2 regions of the Pontibacter sp. YIM B11418 genome follow, and region 2 is predicted to be linked to the other one. Evidence: riboswitches for the same ligand, from Rfam matches in the RefSeq annotation. Region 2 holds a riboswitch; the other holds the start of a gene.

Region 1 (9,978 bases), on a different contig from region 2:
AAAGGTAGACGTCAGGTACAAATTGCACTAGTTTGGCGGCCATGGATTCCCCTAAAAAGCAAATGACCAGGCGCTTCACTTAAGAGCAGACACCCAGCCATTCAAAAAAAATCAAATCAAATCTTATTGTTCTAAGTCAATTACATCATAGGCTTGCTTGGGGTTAAGTAAAAAATCAATCTTATAGGGTTTAGGCTGTTGCCAGCTTTTTATTTTTCTGCGACCGGTATAACCTGTTCAGGTTGCTTATAATAATGGCCAGGAGGATTAGTGCCACCCCCAGCCACTGTACCGTCCATACTTCTTCCTGCAGCACGAAGTACGACATGGCCACCGCCACCGGCAACTCTGCCGAGCTGAGGATGGCACTTAGTGCCAGACCGGTTTTAGGTATACCGTAGGCAAAGAACAGCGGCGGAATAACGGTGCCGAACACACCCAGCAACAATCCCCACTTGAGCAGGCCATCACTCAAAGCCCCGTTAAACAGGAACATCGGTGGGAAAATGCTCAGCACCAGTATGGTAGCACCCGTTAGCAGGAGCGCACTTTTGGTGGTCGGGTGCAAGTGGTTGCCAGCCGCACCATTGATCATCAGGAATACCGAATAACACAAGGCCGCCAGCAGCCCGAAGCCAATACCTGCCAGGTCGAAGTCAGGTATAGTGCCTGAGAAAAGCCTGCCTGCCATGGCCGTGCCCACCAGCACCAGTAGCACCATGATAACCTGCGAGAGCTGTGGCATTTTGCGCTTGATCACCGCTTCCAGCAGCAAGCTGATCCAGGTAAACTGCATCAGCAGCAGAATAGCGATAGAGGCCGGTACCGCCTGCACACACTTGTAGTAGAAGATGCTTACCATACCCGTGCTGGTGCCCATGGCCACCAGCTTCAGTTTGTCCATGGTTGAAACGCCGAGGGTGCGGTGGCCCATTAAGTGACGTACCAATACGATGCTCCAAAGTATAACGAAGCCAAAGAAGACCTGTGTGCCGGTAACGTCACCCAAGGTATAGCCTTCCTGGTAAGCCAGTTTTACGAATGTGGATAGTATGCCGAAGCTACACGCTCCGAGGAATACCAAAAGGATGCCTCTGAACATAGATGTTCCTTTAGAAAATGAAATAAATTAGGAATAGGAGGGCTACACGGGCCCAATTTCAGGAATGGCGACTATTAGAGATCGTGCAGGACGTACCCCGTAATGAAAATTTGTGTATGTGCTAAGTGTGCAGCCATTTTGTTTTGCAAGACCACAAAGATAGGGTCCTATTCAGCTCAAAAGCAAATTTATTTAAAACACAGGCTATTCCTCGCTTTCTTTGGCAGCTGCTTCTATCATGGCTTCAGTGGTGCGGTGGCCCAGATAACCATCTATAAGATAGTGCGCTAGGTATAGGAGCGGGGTGAGGGCTATGGCAATGAAAAATTTATAAATGTAATTGATAACAGCCACCGACATGACCAACGAAAGCGGCCAATTGCCGAAAATGTAGAAGGCCACGAAAAGCACCACCACACTGTCGATCAGCTGCGACACCAGCGTAGAGCCCGTTGCCCGTAGCCAGATCTTACCGCTGCCTGTAAAGGAGCGCAGCCAGTGAAACACGGTAGCATCCAAAAACTGCGAGATCAGGAAAGCCACCAAAGAGCCGATAATGATCCCCAGCCCCTGCCTGTAAATGGAGTTAAAGGCATAGTCGATGTCAAAAGGATTGCCGGCTGCATCCTGGTTGTTGAGTTCCAGCCAAAACGCAGCAGGTGGCAGACCCGTCACTATCGTGATCACCAGGAAAGCATACAGGATCAGGATGACAGTGAGGATACTGATTTTCTGCACGCCCTTTTTGCCAAAATACTCATTGATGATGTCGGTGGTTACAAACACGACCGGCCAGATGATGACGCCCGCCGTGAGGTTAAAGTCGAACTTCTCACCCATAAGACCGATCTGGGCACCGGGCATTCCTAGAAGCGCTTCCGCCGAAAAAATCTTCACACCGATCAGTTCCGCCAGCAGGGCATTGGCCAGAAAGATGCCACTCAGGACAAGGAACAGGTTTGTGCGTTTTTTCTCGAGAGAAGGGGTTGCCGCCATAGGTATAGAAATGGTGCAGCAAGTTAACGATTTTGCGATTAAGAATCCTGCAGCTGCAGAGAGTTGCCGTGCTTATTCCTGCACACAGAAAATACTGCCTTCCACGGCCAGATCGGTTTTCGGAAACACTTCTTTTGCCTCTTCCAGCAGGGGCGTCAGGTCTTTGTAGCGCACCGAGAAGTGACCGAGCAGCAGGTGGCGCACCTGCGCGGCGGCGGCCATCTCAGCGGCTTGTCGGGCAGTGCTGTGGAAGGTATAGTGTGCGCGTTCACGCAACTCGTCCGTAAAGGTGGCTTCGTGGTAGAGCAGGTCTACGCCTTTTAAATAGGGAAGCAGGTCGGGCTTATACCTGCTGTCGGCGCAGTAGGCGTAACTGCGGCTGCGCTTGGGTTCCAGTGTTACCACGGAGTTGCGCACCAGCACATGGCCCTGCTCGTCGCGCACGTCCTCCCCCCACTTCAGGCGCACGAGTTGTGGTGGCGTCAAAAAGCCGGGCAGGTTTTCTTTGATCAACGGTCGTGGCTTTGGTTTTTCGCGGAACAGGAAACCACAACAAGGCACGCGGTGCTCCATAGGCAAGGTGTGCACCGTAATCTTCTTGTCTTCGTAAATTTTGCGGTAGAGGCCCGTGTCCAGCTCATGAAAGATAAGCTTATAGCACAGGTTGGTGCCGGAGTATTTGAGCTGCAGACTAAGGATTTCGGAAAGGCCGGGAGGGCCGAAGAGATGCAGTGGCTGCTGGCGGCCCTGCAGGTGCATGGTAGAAAGTAAACCTGCCAGACCAAAGTAATGGTCGCCGTGCAGATGGCTGATGTAGATGTTAGAAATGCGCTGATGCTTTATTTTGTAAAGCATCAGCTGCATTTGGGTTCCTTCTCCGCAATCAATCAGATGAAGCTGATTGTCGATGGTCAGCAACTGGGCGGTATGGTGCCGGTTTGCCGAGGGTGTGGCCGACGAACTGCCAAGTATTCTGAGTTCGAAATCCACAAAGTAGGGTTTGCTAGTCTTCCTTGTTGGTTAGGTCCTGCTCGATCTCGTGCAGAAACACACGGTCGATCGCCTCTTCCACCGTAGGAAGGATGTTAAGCACAGACTCTAGTTTAGAGATCGTGATCAGTTTCATCACATGGTCCTGCAGGCTGGTCAGAATCAGCAAACCGTTAGAGGAGTTGCAAAGTCTGTTCGCAATCAGGATAGAGCTCAAGCCTGAAGAGTCAGTATATTTTACGTTATTGAGGTCAAGAATCAGGTTGGTGATCCCTTCGGCATTCAATTTCACGAACTCAGATTTCAAATCCGGAGCGATTGAAGTATCAAGTTTCTTCTCGTCTATCGTGATAATCGTGTAGTTTTCTTTCTTATCAATCGTGTACTTCATAGATCTACCAGTAAAGGATTTAAACGCGAATGTACCAAAATCCACGTTAATAATTCTAATTTTTCTCGTTAAAAATGTTTTCTACGATCTGATTCTCCATGCGTGAGAGCACATTATCGTAACTTTCTTTGTGAAACGGCTGCCCCGTGAAAACCTCGTAAAGCTCAATGTAGCGGTCCGAAATACTATGCACCACTTCGTCGGTCATTTCAGGCACGGTTTGCCCTTCTTTTCCCTGAAAATTGTTCTCGATCAGCCACTGACGCACAAACTCTTTCGACAGTTGCTTCTGCGATTCGCCGTTCTGCTGGCGCGCCTCGTACCCTTCCAGATAGAAGTAGCGCGAAGAGTCCGGCGTGTGGATCTCGTCAATCAGGTATACCCCGCCATTGTAATTGCCGAACTCATACTTGGTATCCACCAGTATCAGTCCGCGCTGCGCGGCCAGTTCCGTGCCTCTCGCGAAGAGTGCCCGGGTATAAGCTTCTAATTTAATATATTCTTGCTCAGATACAATGCCTTTTGCTATAATTTCTTCGCGCGAGATGTCTTCGTCATGTCCTTCGTCAGCTTTGGTGGTCGGGGTGATGATCGGCTCTGGCAGTCTGTCGTTCTCACGGAGGCCTTCAGGAAGCGCCACACCGCACACACTGCGTTTGCCTTCTTTGTACTCGCGCCAGGCGTGCCCGGCCAGGTATCCTCTGATCACCATCTCTACTTTGTAAGGTTCGCAGCGGTAGCCAATGGTCACGTTCGGGTCTGGCGTCGATAGCACCCAGTTCGGCACCAGGTCCGAAGTAGCTTTCAGATTGATGCTCGCTATTTGGTTCAATACCTGACCTTTATAAGGTATAGCTCTTGGCAGCACCACATCGAAAGCCGAAATACGGTCTGTTGCTAAAACGGCTAGTCGGTTTTCAAAATAATAAACGTCGCGTACTTTGCCTCTGTAAAAACCGGTCTGCCCGGCGAAGGAGAAATTCGTTTCTTTTATGGCCTCCATTAGGTCTGTTAGGTTTGAGAAAGGCAAAGTTAAAATATTTTTTCTCGGTGAGCGTGATAAGGTATAGGTATAAATGTAAAATGCCTGCGCAGAAGAGGTAAGCATCTGAGTAAAGACACTGCTATATACTCTTAAGTATAGTGATAGTTTTATATTATGAAATCTATTGTTTGTACATTATCGAGAATGTTGTGTTGGCGGTGATAATTTGTCAATAAGCGGTTCCTGGTAATGAATGATGTTGTGCGCCATTCCTTTAAAAATAACAAAATGGAAAGGGAGCATGGCATACCAGTATAGCCTACCAGCCAACCCATCCGGGCGGAAAGCGGCCAGTTGTTCCAGGTAGTTGCCATCGGCCTCGCGGCTTATTCTGAACTGCAGCCAAGCCTCGCCGGGAAGTTTCATTTCAGCATAAAGCAACAGACGGCCAACCTTGTAATCCACAGCCAGCACGCGCCAGAAATCGATCGAATCGCCGGTCTTTACGTCGATTGGGTGTCTTCGGCCGCGCTGCAAGCCAACGCCGCCCACCATTTTGTCGAGCAGGCCACGTAGCTCCCACAGGAAATCAGTCTTGTACCAACCACGCTCACCGCCGATACGCAAAATGTTATCCATCACCTCCTCAGGGGCTCTGTCGAAGCGCATACGCTGCCGGTCGGTGAGCACGCCGTGTTCTGGTATTTGTACAAAATCCATAAAATCGAGTTGCATATTGCCACTCACCAGTGCATCCTTCCAGCTCGAGACTACCATGTTCTGTTCCATCTTGGTAAAAGCCAGATTGAGAGCACTCTCGTAGCTCAGGCACTTGTGCGGGATCAACTGCTGTATGCTGCTGTCTTTCACCACCGCATCGTTGCGCAGACTCTCCACTAGGCTGCGGGCTAATGTGTAATTGGTGCTCGTGACAAAGTACAACCAGTAAGAAGAAAGCTTGGGTGTGAGCACTGGCAAGGTATAGATGCGTCGTTTCAGGTTTCGGACTTTAGCCAGTTGCAACAGCATTTGCTTGTAGGTGAGCACATCAGGCCCGCCAATCTCGAAACGCCTGTCATAACAGTCGGTGCGGCCGAGCACCTCAATCAGGTAAAACATGACATCGCGTATGGCAATGGGCTGACAGCGGGAGTTGAGCCAGCGGGGTGTTACCATTACCGGAAGCTTCTCCACCAGGTCACGGATGATCTCGAAAGAAGCGCTGCCCGAACCGATGATAATCGCGGCGCGGAGTACTGTTAGCCTCGCTTTGCCCTGGGCGAGCACGTCCTCCACCTGCCGGCGTGAGGTCAGGTGCTTCGACAAATGCGCGTCGTTGGCAATGCCGCTGAGGTAGATCACCTGCTTGGCACTAGTTGTATCAAGGTAGTTGACGAAGTTCAAAGCAGAAGCTTTCTCGGCCTCCCCAAAGTCTGCGGAGCCGGAGCCCATGGAGTGCACCAGGTAGTAGGCGGCGTCTATGTTACGGGGTAAATCCTGCAAACTTTCCGGCTTGAGCAGATCTCCTTTTACCACCTGTACTTTATCCTGCAGACTCTCAGGCAACTCGAAGCGACGCGGGTCCCGGACAAGGCAAACGACCTCGTGTTGTGCCTCTATCAGCACAGGCAGGAGTCGTTTGCCAATGTAGCCGTTTGCGCCGGTCAGGAGTATCTTCATCAGGGTTTGTCAGGTATTTTATACCTGCACAACAGGTATAGCTTCGTATTGTTATGAGAAAGCAATTATACTTATTCAAAGATAGTAAATCAACAGGTATAAATGGTTTGTATTATACAGTATGTAAGTTGCTGATAGGCAGATGTGTGAAATTGATTTATTAGAGGAACTTGCAATTATTTTAAATAATTATTTGGATTATTTAAAATGCTGCTCTAGCTTTGCATCATCAAGTCTGATATCCCTTGTGGGTATCGATTTATAAAGAAGCGCGGAGAGACAGGCTCTGTGAAGCGCTAGCAACCAGCCCCGAGCAAGGTGCTAATTCCTGATTCCGGAAGTCCGGATGTATATAAATTGATAACGTTATGGAAAAGGGAACCAAGCCAACACAACTTCTTTTATTTTTTACACTGGCAGCTCAAAGCCCGGTTCTTTCGCATGCCTATACCTGTGCTACTACCTGCTGTAGCCGAATGTGCATGTGTTGCTGCTGCTGTTGCTAGCGCGACCAACCCCCAAACTTTTTGCTGCAATGCCGTCGTGCCTCAGGTAGATCCTGTGAGCGTCCGACTGTAGCCATTTCATTCTTCTTGTCTTAAAACAAGCTAATCTATTCTATATTTTTCAAAATTTTAAACAGCACGACTATGCCTAATACACTTCATTTCGAAACGCTTCAATTACACGCCGGCCAGGAAATCGACCCAACCACCCGTTCCCGCGCTGTGCCCATTTACCAGACTTCTTCCTACGTTTTCAAAGACGCCGAGCACGGAGCCAATCTGTTTGCGCTGAAGGAGTTCGGTAACATCTATACCCGCATCATGAACCCGACCACCGATGTGTTTGAGAAGCGCATTGCCGCTTTGGAAGGCGGTGTGGCGGCAGTGGCCGTGGCCTCGGGACAAGCAGCGCAATTCATTGCGCTAAACAACATCCTGCAGGCCGGCGACAATTTCGTATCCTCCAGCTTCCTTTACGGCGGTACTTACAACCAATTCAAGGTATCCTTTAAGCGGTTAGGTATAGAGGTGCGCTTTGCCGAAAGCGACGAACCGGAAAGCTTTGCGCAATTGATCAACGAAAACACGAAAGCGATCTACGTGGAAACGATCGGCAACCCTCGCTTCAACATTCCTGACTTTGAGGCCATCGCTGCAGTGGCCAAAGCAAACAATATTCCGCTGGTAGTGGATAATACTTTTGGGGCAGGTGGCTACCTGTTCAGACCAATTGAGCACGGTGCTAACGTGGTAGTAGAGTCGGCAACCAAGTGGATCGGCGGGCATGGCACCAGCATTGGCGGCGTGATCGTGGACGGCGGCAACTTTAACTGGGGCAACGGCAAATTTCCGCAGTTCTCGGAGCCGTCAGAAGGCTATCATGGACTCAACTTCTGGGAGGTATTCGGCGCTGACGGGCCATTTGGCAACATCGCCTTTGCCACCAGGGCACGAGTAGAGGGCTTGCGAGATTTTGGTCCGGCGCTTAGTCCTTTCAACTCTTTCCTGCTGCTGCAAGGTCTGGAGACACTCTCACTGCGGGTGGACCGCACCGTGCAGAATGCGCAGGCGCTGGCCGAGTGGCTGGAGCAGCACGAGCAGGTAGAAAGCGTGAACTACCCGGGACTGCCTTCCAGCAAGTACCACGGCCTGGCCAAGAAGTACCTGAAAAGAGGGTATGGCGGCGTGCTCTCCTTTAACCTGAAAGGGGACAAAAAGCAGACGGAAGTTTTTGTGAACAGCCTGCAACTGATCAGTCACCTGGCCAACCTGGGCGATGCCAAAACCCTGATCATACACCCGGCCTCTACTACCCACCAGCAACTTTCGGAGCAGGAGCAGCAGAGTGCGGGTGTAACGCCAACGCTACTGCGCCTGTCCGCAGGTATAGAGCACCTTGATGATATAATCGCTGACTTGGAACAGGCTTTCGCTAAGGTAGGTCAGCAGAACAACCAAGCCGTTTTGAACGAAGCATAATGCCTGAACAATTAAATTTTCATTACCAGAAACAGTTTCAGTTGGAGTCGGGAGCCTCGCTTCCCGGCTTCCAACTGGCCTATACAACCTATGGACAACTCAACAGAGAAAAAAGCAATGTGGTGTGGGTATGCCACGCCCTCACGGGCAGCTCGGACTTCACTGACTGGTGGGGCGAATTATTTGGCGAGGGAAAACTATACGACCCGGTGGACTGGTTTGTGGTTTGTGCGAACACCTTGGGTGGCTCCTATGGATCCACGGGACCACTTGCAGTTAATCCGGAAACGCTGCAACCCTACTACCACAGCTTCCCGCAACTGACCAACCGCGACATTGTGCGGGCCTTCGATCTGCTGCGGCAGGACTTAGGTATAGCACAGGTGCATACCTTGCTAGGCGGCTCGCTGGGCGGGCAGCAGGCACTGGAGTGGGCCATTTTACAGCCGGAGGTTTTCCAAAATCTGATCCAGGTAGCCTCCAATGCGCGGCATTCGGCCTGGGGCATCGCCTTCAATGAAAGCCAGCGCATGGCCATCCGGCAGGACCCAACCTGGGCGACCAATACACGGGAAGCAGGTATAGCGGGACTCAAAACGGCCCGTGCCATCGCCATGCTTTCTTACAGGCACTATACCTGCTACGAAGAGAGTCAGCAGGAGCCGGGCAACAGCATCACCGACGATTTCAGGGCGGCCTCTTACCAGGTATATCAAGGTGAAAAACTGGCCAGTCGCTTCAATGCCTATACCTACTGGCTCCTCTCCAAAGCCATGGACTCGCATAACATTGGCCGCGACAGGGGAGGAGTCGAGAAGGCCTTGGGTCGACTTCAGGCCAAAGCGCTTTTTGTCGGGGTGGACACTGACCTGCTCTTTCCGATAGAAGAGCAGGCGCAACTAAACCGGCTAGTGCCGGGCTCCCGCTTCGCACTCCTCCACTCCGGCTACGGGCACGACGGTTTTTTGGTGGAAACGGCACAGCTCACGCAGGCCATCCGGGAATTTTATGAAACAGAAACAGTAAAGCACATTCACTATGAAAATACAGAAGTTTAAAAAACGCATCGGACTGATCGGCTTTGGCTGCGTTGGGCAGGGATTGTATGATGTGGTGGAAGCGAACCGGCACCGTGGCTGGGAAATCGGCAGTATCTGTGTCAGGGACAAAGAAAAACCACGCTCCCTGCCAGCCTCCGCCTTCACCTATGATGTGCAGGAGGTACTGCAGGATCCAAGCCTCGATATCATTGCAGAGTTGATCAGCGATCCCAAAGAGGCGCTTGTTATAATCCGGCAAGCCCTGCAGCAGGGCAAAACCGTGGTGTCGGCCAACAAAAAAGTGGTTGCCGAAAACCTGCCGGAACTGATCCAGCTGCAGCAGCGGCACGGAGGTGTGTTGTTGTATGAAGCCTCCGTGTGCGGCAGTATACCTGTGCTGCGCACACTTGAGGCCTACTATGGCTCGGAGCCGCTGGTGGAAGTGCGCGGGATTCTGAATGGATCTTCTAATTATATATTAAGTAAGCTGCACGCAGAGCACGGTGATTTTCAGTCTGCCCTGGCGCAGGCGCAGGAACTGGGATTTGCAGAGGCCGACCCGTCGCTGGACGTGGAGGGAACGGATGCGCTGCACAAACTTTGCATTATGGCGGCGCATGCCTATGGTTTGCTGGTGCACCCGGATGAGGTGCTGCACTTTGGTATCCACCATATTACCTCCGAAGCCGTTGAACTGGCCGATGCATTAGGTTGCCGGATCAAGCTGGTCGGGTCTTTAAAAGCTGCCGCAGACGGAGAGGTTGCACTACAGTTGCTGCCAACGTTTATACCTGAGGGTGATGCTTTGT
Region 2 (9,978 bases):
TCATTCCACAGACCCAAGCCGATCAGGTCTTTGAGCAGGTGCTTGTTCACCACCATGAACTCGCCTGAAAGCACGCGGCGTACATAAATGTTAGAGGTATAAGGCTCAAACGATTCGTTGTTACCCAGAATCTGTGCAGTAGAGGCAGTAGGCATTGGAGCCAATAGCAGCGAGTTGCGTACCCCGTGCTTAACTACTTCCTGGCGCAGCTCTTCCCAATCCCAGCGTCCGCTGTCTGGTGTTACGCCCCACATATCAAACTGGAACTTGCCCTCTGACAGTGGAGAACCTTTGAATGTTTCGTAGGCGCCGTTCTTCTTGGCCAGATCTTTAGAGGCCGTCATAGCCGCAAAGTAGATCGTCTCGAAGATGTCCTTGTTCAGGCCTTTGGCTTCGTCGCTTTCAAACGGCATACGCAGCGCAATGAAGGTATCAGCAAGTCCCTGCACACCCAGACCAATCGGACGGTGGCGCATGTTGGAATTGCGCGCCTCAGGTACCGGGTAATAGTTGATATCGATTACCTTGTTCAGGTTCAGTGTCACGTGGTACGTCACGTCAAACAGCTTCTGGTGGTCGAACACCTTGTGGCCACTCTCCTCCTTCACGTAGCGGGGCAGTGCAAGCGAAGCCAGGTTGCATACCGCTACTTCATCCTGACTGGTATACTCCATAATCTCGGTGCAGAGGTTGGAGCTCTTGATCGTACCCAGGTTCTGTTGGTTGCTCTTGCTGTTAGCAGCATCCTTATAGAGCATGTACGGCGTACCGGTCTCTATCTGGGACTCCAGTACGGCAAACCACAGATCCTGTGCTTTCACCGTCTTGCGGGCACGGCCTTCGCGCTCGTACTTCTCGTACAGGCGTTCAAAGTCCTGTCCCCAGGTGTCGCCCAGGCCAGGTGCCTCGTTCGGGCAGAACAGGCTCCAGTCGCCGTTTTGCTCTACGCGCTTCATGAACAGGTCTGGCGTCCAAAGGGCATAGAACAGGTCGCGGGCGCGGTTTTCCTCCTTACCGTGGTTCTTCTTCAGGTCCAGGAATTCAAAGATGTCTGCATGCCATGGCTCCAGGTAGATCGCAAAAGCACCTTTTCGCTTGCCACCACCCTGGTCCACGTAGCGGGCTGTGTCGTTAAACACCTTCAGCATAGGTATAATACCGTTGCTTGTACCGTTGGTGCCTTTGATGTAAGAGCCCGTTGCACGCACGTTGTGGATGCTCAGACCGATACCACCGGCGCTCTGCGAGATCTGCGCGCATTGCTTCAGGGTGTCGTAGATGCCTGGTATGCTGTCGTCCTGCATAGTGAGCAGGAAGCATGAAGACAGCTGCGGCTTTGGCGTGCCGGCATTGAATAATGTTGGTGTGGCGTGCGTAAACCACTTCTCAGACATGAGATTATAAGTCTCGATGGCAGATTCGATGTCCTCCTTGTGGATACCCACGGCCACACGCATCAACATATGCTGCGGGCGCTCCACAATCTTGCCATCAAGGCGAAGCAGGTATGAGCGCTCCAGCGTTTTGTATCCAAAATAATCGTAGTTGTAGTCCCGGTCGTAGATGATGGTCGAGTCCAGCGTAGCGGCGTGCTTGCGGATGATCTCGTACACATCTTTGGCCAGCAGGGAAGCGTTCTCACCCGTTTTCGGGTCCTCGTAGGTATAGAGGCGCTTCATGGTGTTGGAGAAAGACTTGCTGGTCACCTTGTGCAGGCTCGAGATGGCCACACGGGCAGCCAGCACCGCGTAGTCGGGGTGTTTGGTCGTCAGCGACGCAGCCGTTTCTGCCGCCAGGTTGTCCAGCTCTATCGTGCTCACGCCGTCGTAAATGCCGTCAATTACTTTCTTGGCCACCTCAATTGGCGACACATAGTCCATGTTCAGACCATAGCACAGCTTCTCGATGCGTGCGGTAATTTTGTCGAATTTGACGGATTCGCGTCGGCCGTCTCGTTTAACTACTAACATAGCGTATACATTTAGCGGGTGTTAAAAGCCCGGGTTTTTATAAGGTGTAGGTATAAGAGAGCCGCTACCGATGCAGCGGGATGATACATGCTAATATTTTCATAGGGAAATACGTGTATATATACGCAATCCGTTGAAATACTATAGTTTAAAAGCTAAAGCCAATTGCTTTCACAAATTTGGAGGCGGATGCTCCGTCTGGCGACCTTTGCCAGGTATAAGGTCCGGTGTTGCAAGCATTGGCGCGGTCGGCTATACCTGTATCCGGAGGGTATAAGGTAATCTAGGAAGCGGCCGGACAAAAGCCCGGCGCTCTTTATCTCCTAAACTTACAAAGTAATTTCGTTGGTTAAAAGTCTTCGTCGAGCGAAAAAACATTTTTGTCTTTGTCGCCCATTACACCGGCTTTCTGGTACTCGCCCACGCGCTTCTCGAAGAAGTTGGTCTTGCCCTGCAGCGAGATCATCTCCATGAAGTCGAACGGGTTGGTGGCGTTGTAGATCTTGTTGCAACCCAGGGATACGAGCAGGCGGTCGGCCACAAACTCAATGTACTGGCTCATCAGCTTGGCGTTCATCCCGATCAGGTCAACCGGTAATGCGTCTGTCACAAACTCCTTCTCAAATTCCACGGCATCGCGGATGATCTCGTGCACACGGCTCTCAGGCAGCTTTTCGTTCAGCATAGAATAGAGCAGGCAGGCGAAGTCGCAATGCAGGCCCTCGTCGCGGGAGATCAATTCGTTTGAGAAGGTTAGACCCGGCATCAGGCCACGCTTCTTGAGCCAGAAGATAGAGCAGAAAGAACCGGAAAAGAAAATGCCTTCCACAGCCGCAAAAGCAATCAGGCGCTCCGTGAAGTTCTCGCTGTTGATCCACTTCAAGGCCCACTCACCTTTTTTCTTCACGCATGGCACCGTCTCCAATGCATTGAACAGGTAGTCTTTCTCAGACTGCTTCTTAATATAGGTATCGATTAGCAGGGAATAAGTCTCGGCGTGGATGTTCTCCATCATGATCTGGAAACCATAGAAGCAGCGGGCCTCCGGCAACTGCACTTCCTGCATGAAGTTAATAGCCAGGTTTTCGTTTACGATGCCGTCGGAGGCGGCGAAGAATGCCAGTACGTGGCTGATGAAATGGCGCTCGCCGTCGTTCAGGTTCTCCCAGTCCTTCTGGTCCTGCGACAGGTCGATCTCCTCGGCAGTCCAGAAGCTGGCTTCTGCCTTTTTATACATCTGCCACACCTCGTCGTGCTGTATCGGGAATAAAACAAAGCGATTTGGGTTTTCTTGTAGTATTGGCTCCATGCTCGTAAACTTTAATGTTTTTTAAACTAACAGCAACACTTCGTTGCTGCTTTATCAAATGTCAAACTCAACAGACGGTACACCATGTGGTGCATGCACTTGAGATAACAGGATTTCAAATATAGGGATAAGAACTTGAATTGGCGGGCTAAAGTTGTTCAATTTATTAACACTTTGTTAAGTGATTGATTGTCTGAAAATTGGGTCGAAATCAACAGTCTTGTTAACATGATATTGTTAACATATGTAATTGTTAAAATATAGTAAATAAAATATTAATTCATTGTTAAGTGAATAAAAGTACAACCTCATAGTGCTTGGTTAGGTGTAAAAGATGTTTTTGAAGGGATAAAATCCAAAAGACTGCCCTTTGGAGTGTTTCCCGGAAGATGAATTCCTGTAGCATCTCTTCGGGCTCTGTGGAAAACACGATTTCCGGAGGAAGCTGTCAAGGTGCTGCGGACTAGCGTGTTATGCTCGTTTTTGAGAGGTGCAAAATTATGAAGCAGAGATTTCAACAGCGTTATCCACATAGTTGTGGAGAGGATCTGGGAAAACAGAAAGAATTAGAAAACAATGATTTGCATATTAACTTTAAGTCCGCTAATTTTGCAGACTTAAATTTTTTTAAAACATACATTGAAGCTGATGTACGCAATTGTAGAAATCGCAGGTCAACAGACCAAAGTAGAGAGCGGTAAGTTCATCTACGCTAACAAGCTTTCCGGCAATGATGGTGACGCCGTTGAGTTCGCCAATGTTCTTCTTACTGATGATAATGGCACTATTACTTTAGGTGCTCCTTTCGTTAGCGGTGTTAAAGTGGTTGGTAAAATCCTTGGCAACGTGAAAGGCGACAAAGTGATCGTTTTCAAAAAGAAGAGAAGAAAAGGCTATCGTAAGAAAAATGGTCACCGCCAGCACTATACGAAAGTCCTGATCGAGAGCATTGGATAAGCAGTAAGAGGAAATTAATCGTAAAATCTTTCAGGCATGGTTCGTCCGCCTGAACTAAATAGTAAAAGAAAATGGCACACAAAAAAGGAGCTGGTAGTTCTAATAACGGCCGCGAGTCTCACTCAAAACGACTTGGTGTTAAGATTTACGGTGGTCAGGACATCATCGCCGGCAACATCATTGTAAGACAAAGGGGTACTTCACACCACCCAGGCAACAACGTGGGTATGGGCAAAGACCATACACTGTTCGCTATGACTGACGGTGTAGTTCAATTCAAAAAAGGCGTTAAGAACCGTTCATACGTTTCTGTAATTCCTAAGGTAGAAGCAGAAGCGTAAGCTTTACGGCCTATGCCGCCACTTTAGAGTGGCAAAACAAAAAAGGGATGCCATCGCATCCCTTTTTTGTTTTCTAGGCTTTTTGCTTCGGGGCAGGTATGGCTTCAGGTATAGCCGGGGAAACTTTCTCCTCCTTTCCTACCCGGCCACCCCTCCAGTAGGTATAGAGCCCGGCAGCTATACCTGCCACACAAAGTACATAGGCTGCAGTCAGGCTTTGGAAGGAAAGCGGTATACTGCTCAGCACCAAACCAAGGCCGGCAAGCCAGATCAAACCATAGCATAAGGGTGCGTGCACGGAGGGTGTGTAATTTGTCCTGAATCCGAGCAGGTGCAGGAGTTTGGGCGCTTCCGCTGCCAGCAGCACCATGTTTAGCAACAGGAAGAAAGCAAGCACATAGGGCGTGCCTTTCCAGTTCTGCGATATGGTAACCAGCAGGATATTGAGCAGCATAGGGAGCAGGGCAATGGCACCCAGCGTGCGGTAGCGGAGCGTGAGCAACATAAACCCGACCACGATCTGGGAGTAGGCGATGAAGCGGGCAAAGAGCCCCAGGCCGAACTCCGCCAGTTTCTCTTCCAACCAGACCGGCCCGATCAGGCCCGGGAACTTGTGCTCATAAAAGATCTTGGCCATACCTGCCGTGAAGAAGATGAGCCCCAGGAGAACGCTTATGCCGTTGAGCATGAATGTTTTGTAGTTCATGTGTATACCTGCCATGATGTTCTAAGCTGTTAAGGTATAGCCTTTTATAAATCCATCACGAAGAATTATACCAACCGGCTAATTATATAGACGATTGAGCTATACCTAAATTGAGATTAATGCGGCCTTCCGGAGCAAATAACTCAATATCAAAGTTTTATTCAGAAAAGGGCAACATGCCCGCAGTGTCTCCGTATACCTAAATAGAAAGAGTTATAGAGTGAAAACAATTAAACTCTTTTAGGAAAGGGATACTTATGGTATCCCTTTCTGTTTTTATACCTTTTTTCCGCAGTCCTTCGCCCTGTTTCCGCACTCCTTCCCACTATCTTCCTATTCTTTGGCAACAAAAATTCGCCTTTTGCGGATAAGTATGTATCTTTACAGCTTCTTATCAAGAAAGACCGAGGGACAGGGCCCTATGACGTCTTAGCAACCTTGTACCAGCCTGGTGCTAATTCCCTTCTCAGCTATACCTTGGCCGGGAAAAGATAAGAGAGTATACCTGCCTTTGGGTGTCCTTCTTGATAAGCGCATTTGTAGTCTTAACCAAGAGGGGAGCACCAACATGACCAAATCACATCCGATCTATACCTTGCTGCAGGAGCGCGTGCTCGTGCTCGACGGCGCCATGGGCACCATGATCCAGCGTTACCAGCTCTCCGAAGCCGATTTCCGTGGCGAGCGTTTTAAGGATCATCCGTCTGACCTGAAGGGCAACAACGACCTGCTCTCCATCACACGTCCGGATATTATTAGGGCTATTCATGCCGAGTACCTCGAGGCCGGTGCCGATATTATCGAGACCAATACCTTCAGTGGTACCAGCATCGCGATGGCCGATTATGGATTGGAGCATGTGGTGTACGAGATGAACTACGAGTCGGCAAAGATAGCCCGTGAGGCGGCCGATGAGGTAGAAACCAAAGATCCGGCGCACAAGCGTTTCGTAGCAGGCGCCATTGGCCCGACCAACCGCACGGCCTCTCTCTCTCCGGATGTCAACAACCCCGGTTTCCGCGCCATCACATTCGACCAACTGGTGGAAGCTTACTACGAGCAGGTACGCGGACTAGTAGACGGCGGAGCTGATTTACTGTTGGTAGAAACCGTATTTGACACCCTGAATTGCAAAGCGGCACTTTTCGCTATACAAGAGCACGTAAATAACGGCGGCAAAGAACTCCCCATCATGGTATCCGGCACTATTACCGATGCCAGCGGCCGTACCTTGTCCGGGCAGACAGTAGAAGCTTTCTGGAACTCGATTTCGCATGCGCCGATCCTGAGCGTGGGCTTTAACTGTGCGCTCGGTGCTCGTCAGCTCAAAACACACATCCAGGAGCTGTCGCGTATTTCGGACTGTTTCATCAGCGCTTACCCGAATGCCGGTCTGCCCAACGCCTTTGGCGGCTACGATGAAACGGCTCAGCAAATGGGCGCTATCGTGGAAGAGTACCTGAAAGAAGGGCTGGTGAACGTACTGGGTGGTTGTTGTGGCACCACGCCAATCCACACCAAAGTAATTGCAGACCTGGTGCGCAGGTATAAACCGCACGTTCCCACTCCCGTAGCCCCGCTCCCCCGCTACAGCGGCCTCGAGCCTCTCACCATAACCTCCGATACCCTTTTCGTGAATGTTGGCGAACGCACCAACGTGACCGGCTCCAAAAAATTCTCCCGCCTCATTGTTGACGGTAAGTTCGAAGAAGCCCTCTCGGTGGCCCGTCAGCAGGTAGAAGGCGGTGCCCAGATCATTGACGTGAACATGGACGAAGGTATGCTCGATTCGGAGCAGGCCATGGCCGATTTTCTTAACCTGATCGCCTCCGAGCCCGACGTTGCTAAACTGCCGATCATGATCGATTCCTCTAAATGGAGTGTAATTGAGTCCGGCCTGAAGCGAACGCAAGGCAAATCGATCGTTAACTCCATCTCTTTAAAAGAAGGCGAAGAAGAGTTTATCAGACTCGCCCGCAGAGTGCGCCAGTACGGTGCCGCCGTGGTGGTCATGGCTTTTGACGAAACAGGCCAGGCCGATACGCTGGAGCGTCGCATTGAAATCTGCGAACGCTCCTATAGCATCCTGACTGAAGAAGTTGGCTTCCCGCCACAAGACATTATTTTCGACCCGAACATCCTGGCCATCGCCACAGGTATAGAAGAGCACAACAACTACGCAGTAGATTATATTGAGGCGGTGAAGTGGATCAAAGCCAATCTGCCGCATGCGCAGGTGAGCGGTGGCGTGAGCAATTTATCCTTCTCTTTCCGGGGCAATGACGTGGTGCGGGAGGCGATGCATACCGTGTTCCTGTACCATGCCGTGCAGGCAGGTATGGACATGGGCATCGTGAATGCAGGTATGCTGGGCGTATACAGCGAAATTCCGGCTGAACTGCGTGACCTGATCGAAGACGTGATCTTCAACCGCCACCCGGACGCTACCGAAAAGCTGGTTACTTACGCAGAGACTATCAAAGGCAAAGGCAAAACAGCCGTCGCCGCTGATAATTCCTGGCGCGAGGCGCCGGTGGAGGAGCGCCTGAAGCATGCGCTGGTAAAAGGCATCGTAGACTTTATCGACGAAGACACCGAAGAGGCGCGGCAGCAGGCAACTAAAACCCTGGATGTGATCGAAGGGCCGTTAATGGCAGGTATGTCAGTGGTGGGTGATCTGTTCGGTGCCGGTAAAATGTTTCTGCCGCAAGTGGTGAAGAGCGCTCGCGTGATGAAAAAGTCCGTGGCATACCTGCTGCCTTTTATGGAGAAGGAAAAGCTGGCCTCCGATACCTCCAAGTCAACGGCGGGTACGATCCTGATGGCGACGGTGAAAGGCGACGTGCACGACATCGGCAAAAATATTGTGGGCGTGGTGCTGGCCTGTAACAACTACGAAGTAATAGACCTGGGCGTGATGGTGCGGCTGGACAAGATTCTGGCCGAGGCCGAAGCGCATCAGGTAGATATTATCGGTCTAAGTGGACTGATCACCCCTTCGCTGGATGAGATGGTATACGTGGCGCAGGAAATGGAGCGTCGCGGCCTGAAAATTCCGCTCCTGATCGGCGGCGCCACTACTTCCAGGGTACATACAGCCGTGAAGATCGCGCCGCAGTACAGCGGCCCGGTGATACACGTGCACGATGCCTCGCGTAGCGTAACGGTGGTAAGCAGCCTTCTTGGCAGTGAGCGCGACAGCTATATCGCAGAGATCAGAGCCGAGTACGAAAAGCTGCGCGCAGACCACCTGAACCGCACCAAAGACCGTGCTTTTGCGACCATAGAAGAGGCGCGTGCTAATAAGTATCAGGTGAACTGGGCTGAAACGGAGGTGACCAAGCCAGACTTCATCGGCAACAAAGTATACACGAACTACCCATTGGCTGAGATTGTGCCTTACATCGACTGGACGCCTTTCTTCCATACCTGGGAGCTCAAGCGGCAGTACCCGAAAATCCTGAACGATCCGGAGCTTGGTGTGGAAGCCACCAAACTATTTGCCGACGCACAAAGCATGCTGCAGGAGATCGTGGACAAGCAATTGCTGGAAGCGCGGGCTGTGGTGGGGTTCTATCCTGCCAACGTATACACCGATGATACCATCGAGGTATACACCGATGATTCACGTGAAAACGTGCTGACCGAGTTCCATACCTTGCGCCAGCAGGGCAAGAAAGGAGCCAACGTACCGAACCTGGCCTTCTCCGATTTTCTGGCACCGAAAGAAACAGGTATAGCCGACTACATCGGCGGCTTTGTGGTGTCGGGAGGTTTTGGTATCGAGAAGTTATTGGAGCAGTACGAAGCCGAGCATGACGATTACCGCAGCATCATGGTGAAAGCGTTGGCAGACCGCCTGGCCGAGGCCTTTGCCGAACTCATGCACCGGAAAGTACGCAAGGAACTGTGGGGGTACGCACCGGACGAGCAGCTGGATAACGAGGGCTTGATCAAGGAGCAATACAAAGGTATACGCCCGGCCCCTGGCTACCCCGGCTGTCCGGACCATACCGAAAAGATCACGCTTTTTAACCTCCTAAATGCAGAAGAAGCCGGTGTGATCCTGACCGAGAACCTGGCCATGCATCCGGCATCCTCAGTAAGTGGCCTGTACTTCTCGCATCCGGATTCCCGCTACTTTGGTCTCGGTAAGATAGGCGAAGACCAGGTAGCAGACGTTGCGCAGCGCAAAGGTATGGCCAAAGAGGAACTGGAGCGATGGTTGTCGCCGAACCTGAACTATGAGCCGAAGCCGGTAGCGCAGCAGGTATAGCAGACCAACTATTCAACAATACAGCAATTTAACAATTCAGATAAAAATTGAAAGTAACCGAGCACTTCCGGAACGCCAATGGCAAGACCTTGTTCACCTTCGAGATCCTGCCGCCGCTCAAAGGCGAGAACATGAAAACCCTGTTCAACCACATCGATCCGCTGATGGAGTTCAAGCCGCCTTTCATCGACGTGACCTACCACCGCGAAGAGTATATCTACAAATCACGGGAAAACGGTTTGCTGGAGAAGCGCAGCACACGTAAACGGCCGGGTACGGTGGGCATTTGTGCGGCCATCCAGAACCACTACAAGGTAGACACGGTGCCGCACCTGATCTGCGGCGGCTTCAGCAAAGAAGAAACAGAGAATGCCCTCATCGACCTACATTTCCTGGGTATAGACAATGTGCTGGTATTG

Evidence for each region. A riboswitch is a leader RNA that binds a small molecule or an ion and turns the genes downstream of it on or off. The one in region 2 is predicted to bind S-adenosylmethionine.
Region 1: linked by a shared signal. The riboswitch ahead of AC4QZR_RS13615 (O-acetylhomoserine aminocarboxypropyltransferase/cysteine synthase family protein) and the one ahead of metH (methionine synthase) in region 2 are both predicted to bind S-adenosylmethionine.

What each region holds. Positions count from the first base shown of each region.
Region 1 covers NZ_JCAEMH010000005.1:180,535-190,512, reverse strand. Annotated here, with positions in the region: gene AC4QZR_RS13645 (EamA family transporter) at 191-1,102, opposite strand; gene AC4QZR_RS13640 (queuosine precursor transporter) at 1,307-2,098, opposite strand; gene AC4QZR_RS13635 (ribonuclease Z) at 2,171-3,088, opposite strand; gene AC4QZR_RS13630 (STAS domain-containing protein) at 3,102-3,479, opposite strand; gene AC4QZR_RS13625 (phosphoribosylaminoimidazolesuccinocarboxamide synthase) at 3,535-4,482, opposite strand; gene AC4QZR_RS13620 (SDR family oxidoreductase) at 4,660-6,144, opposite strand; SAM riboswitch class I at 6,401-6,503, shown strand; gene AC4QZR_RS13615 (O-acetylhomoserine aminocarboxypropyltransferase/cysteine synthase family protein) at 6,795-8,129, shown strand; gene AC4QZR_RS13610 (homoserine O-acetyltransferase family protein) at 8,129-9,187, shown strand; gene AC4QZR_RS13605 (homoserine dehydrogenase) at 9,168-9,978, shown strand, end outside.
Region 2 covers NZ_JCAEMH010000007.1:246,281-256,258, forward strand. Annotated here, with positions in the region: gene AC4QZR_RS17875 (ribonucleoside-diphosphate reductase subunit alpha) at 1-1,970, opposite strand, end outside; gene AC4QZR_RS17880 (ribonucleoside-diphosphate reductase small subunit) at 2,320-3,279, opposite strand; gene rplU (50S ribosomal protein L21) at 3,928-4,236, shown strand; gene rpmA (50S ribosomal protein L27) at 4,308-4,577, shown strand; gene AC4QZR_RS17895 (hypothetical protein) at 4,651-5,283, opposite strand; SAM riboswitch class I at 5,672-5,781, shown strand; gene metH (methionine synthase) at 5,852-9,559, shown strand; gene metF (methylenetetrahydrofolate reductase [NAD(P)H]) at 9,607-9,978, shown strand, end outside.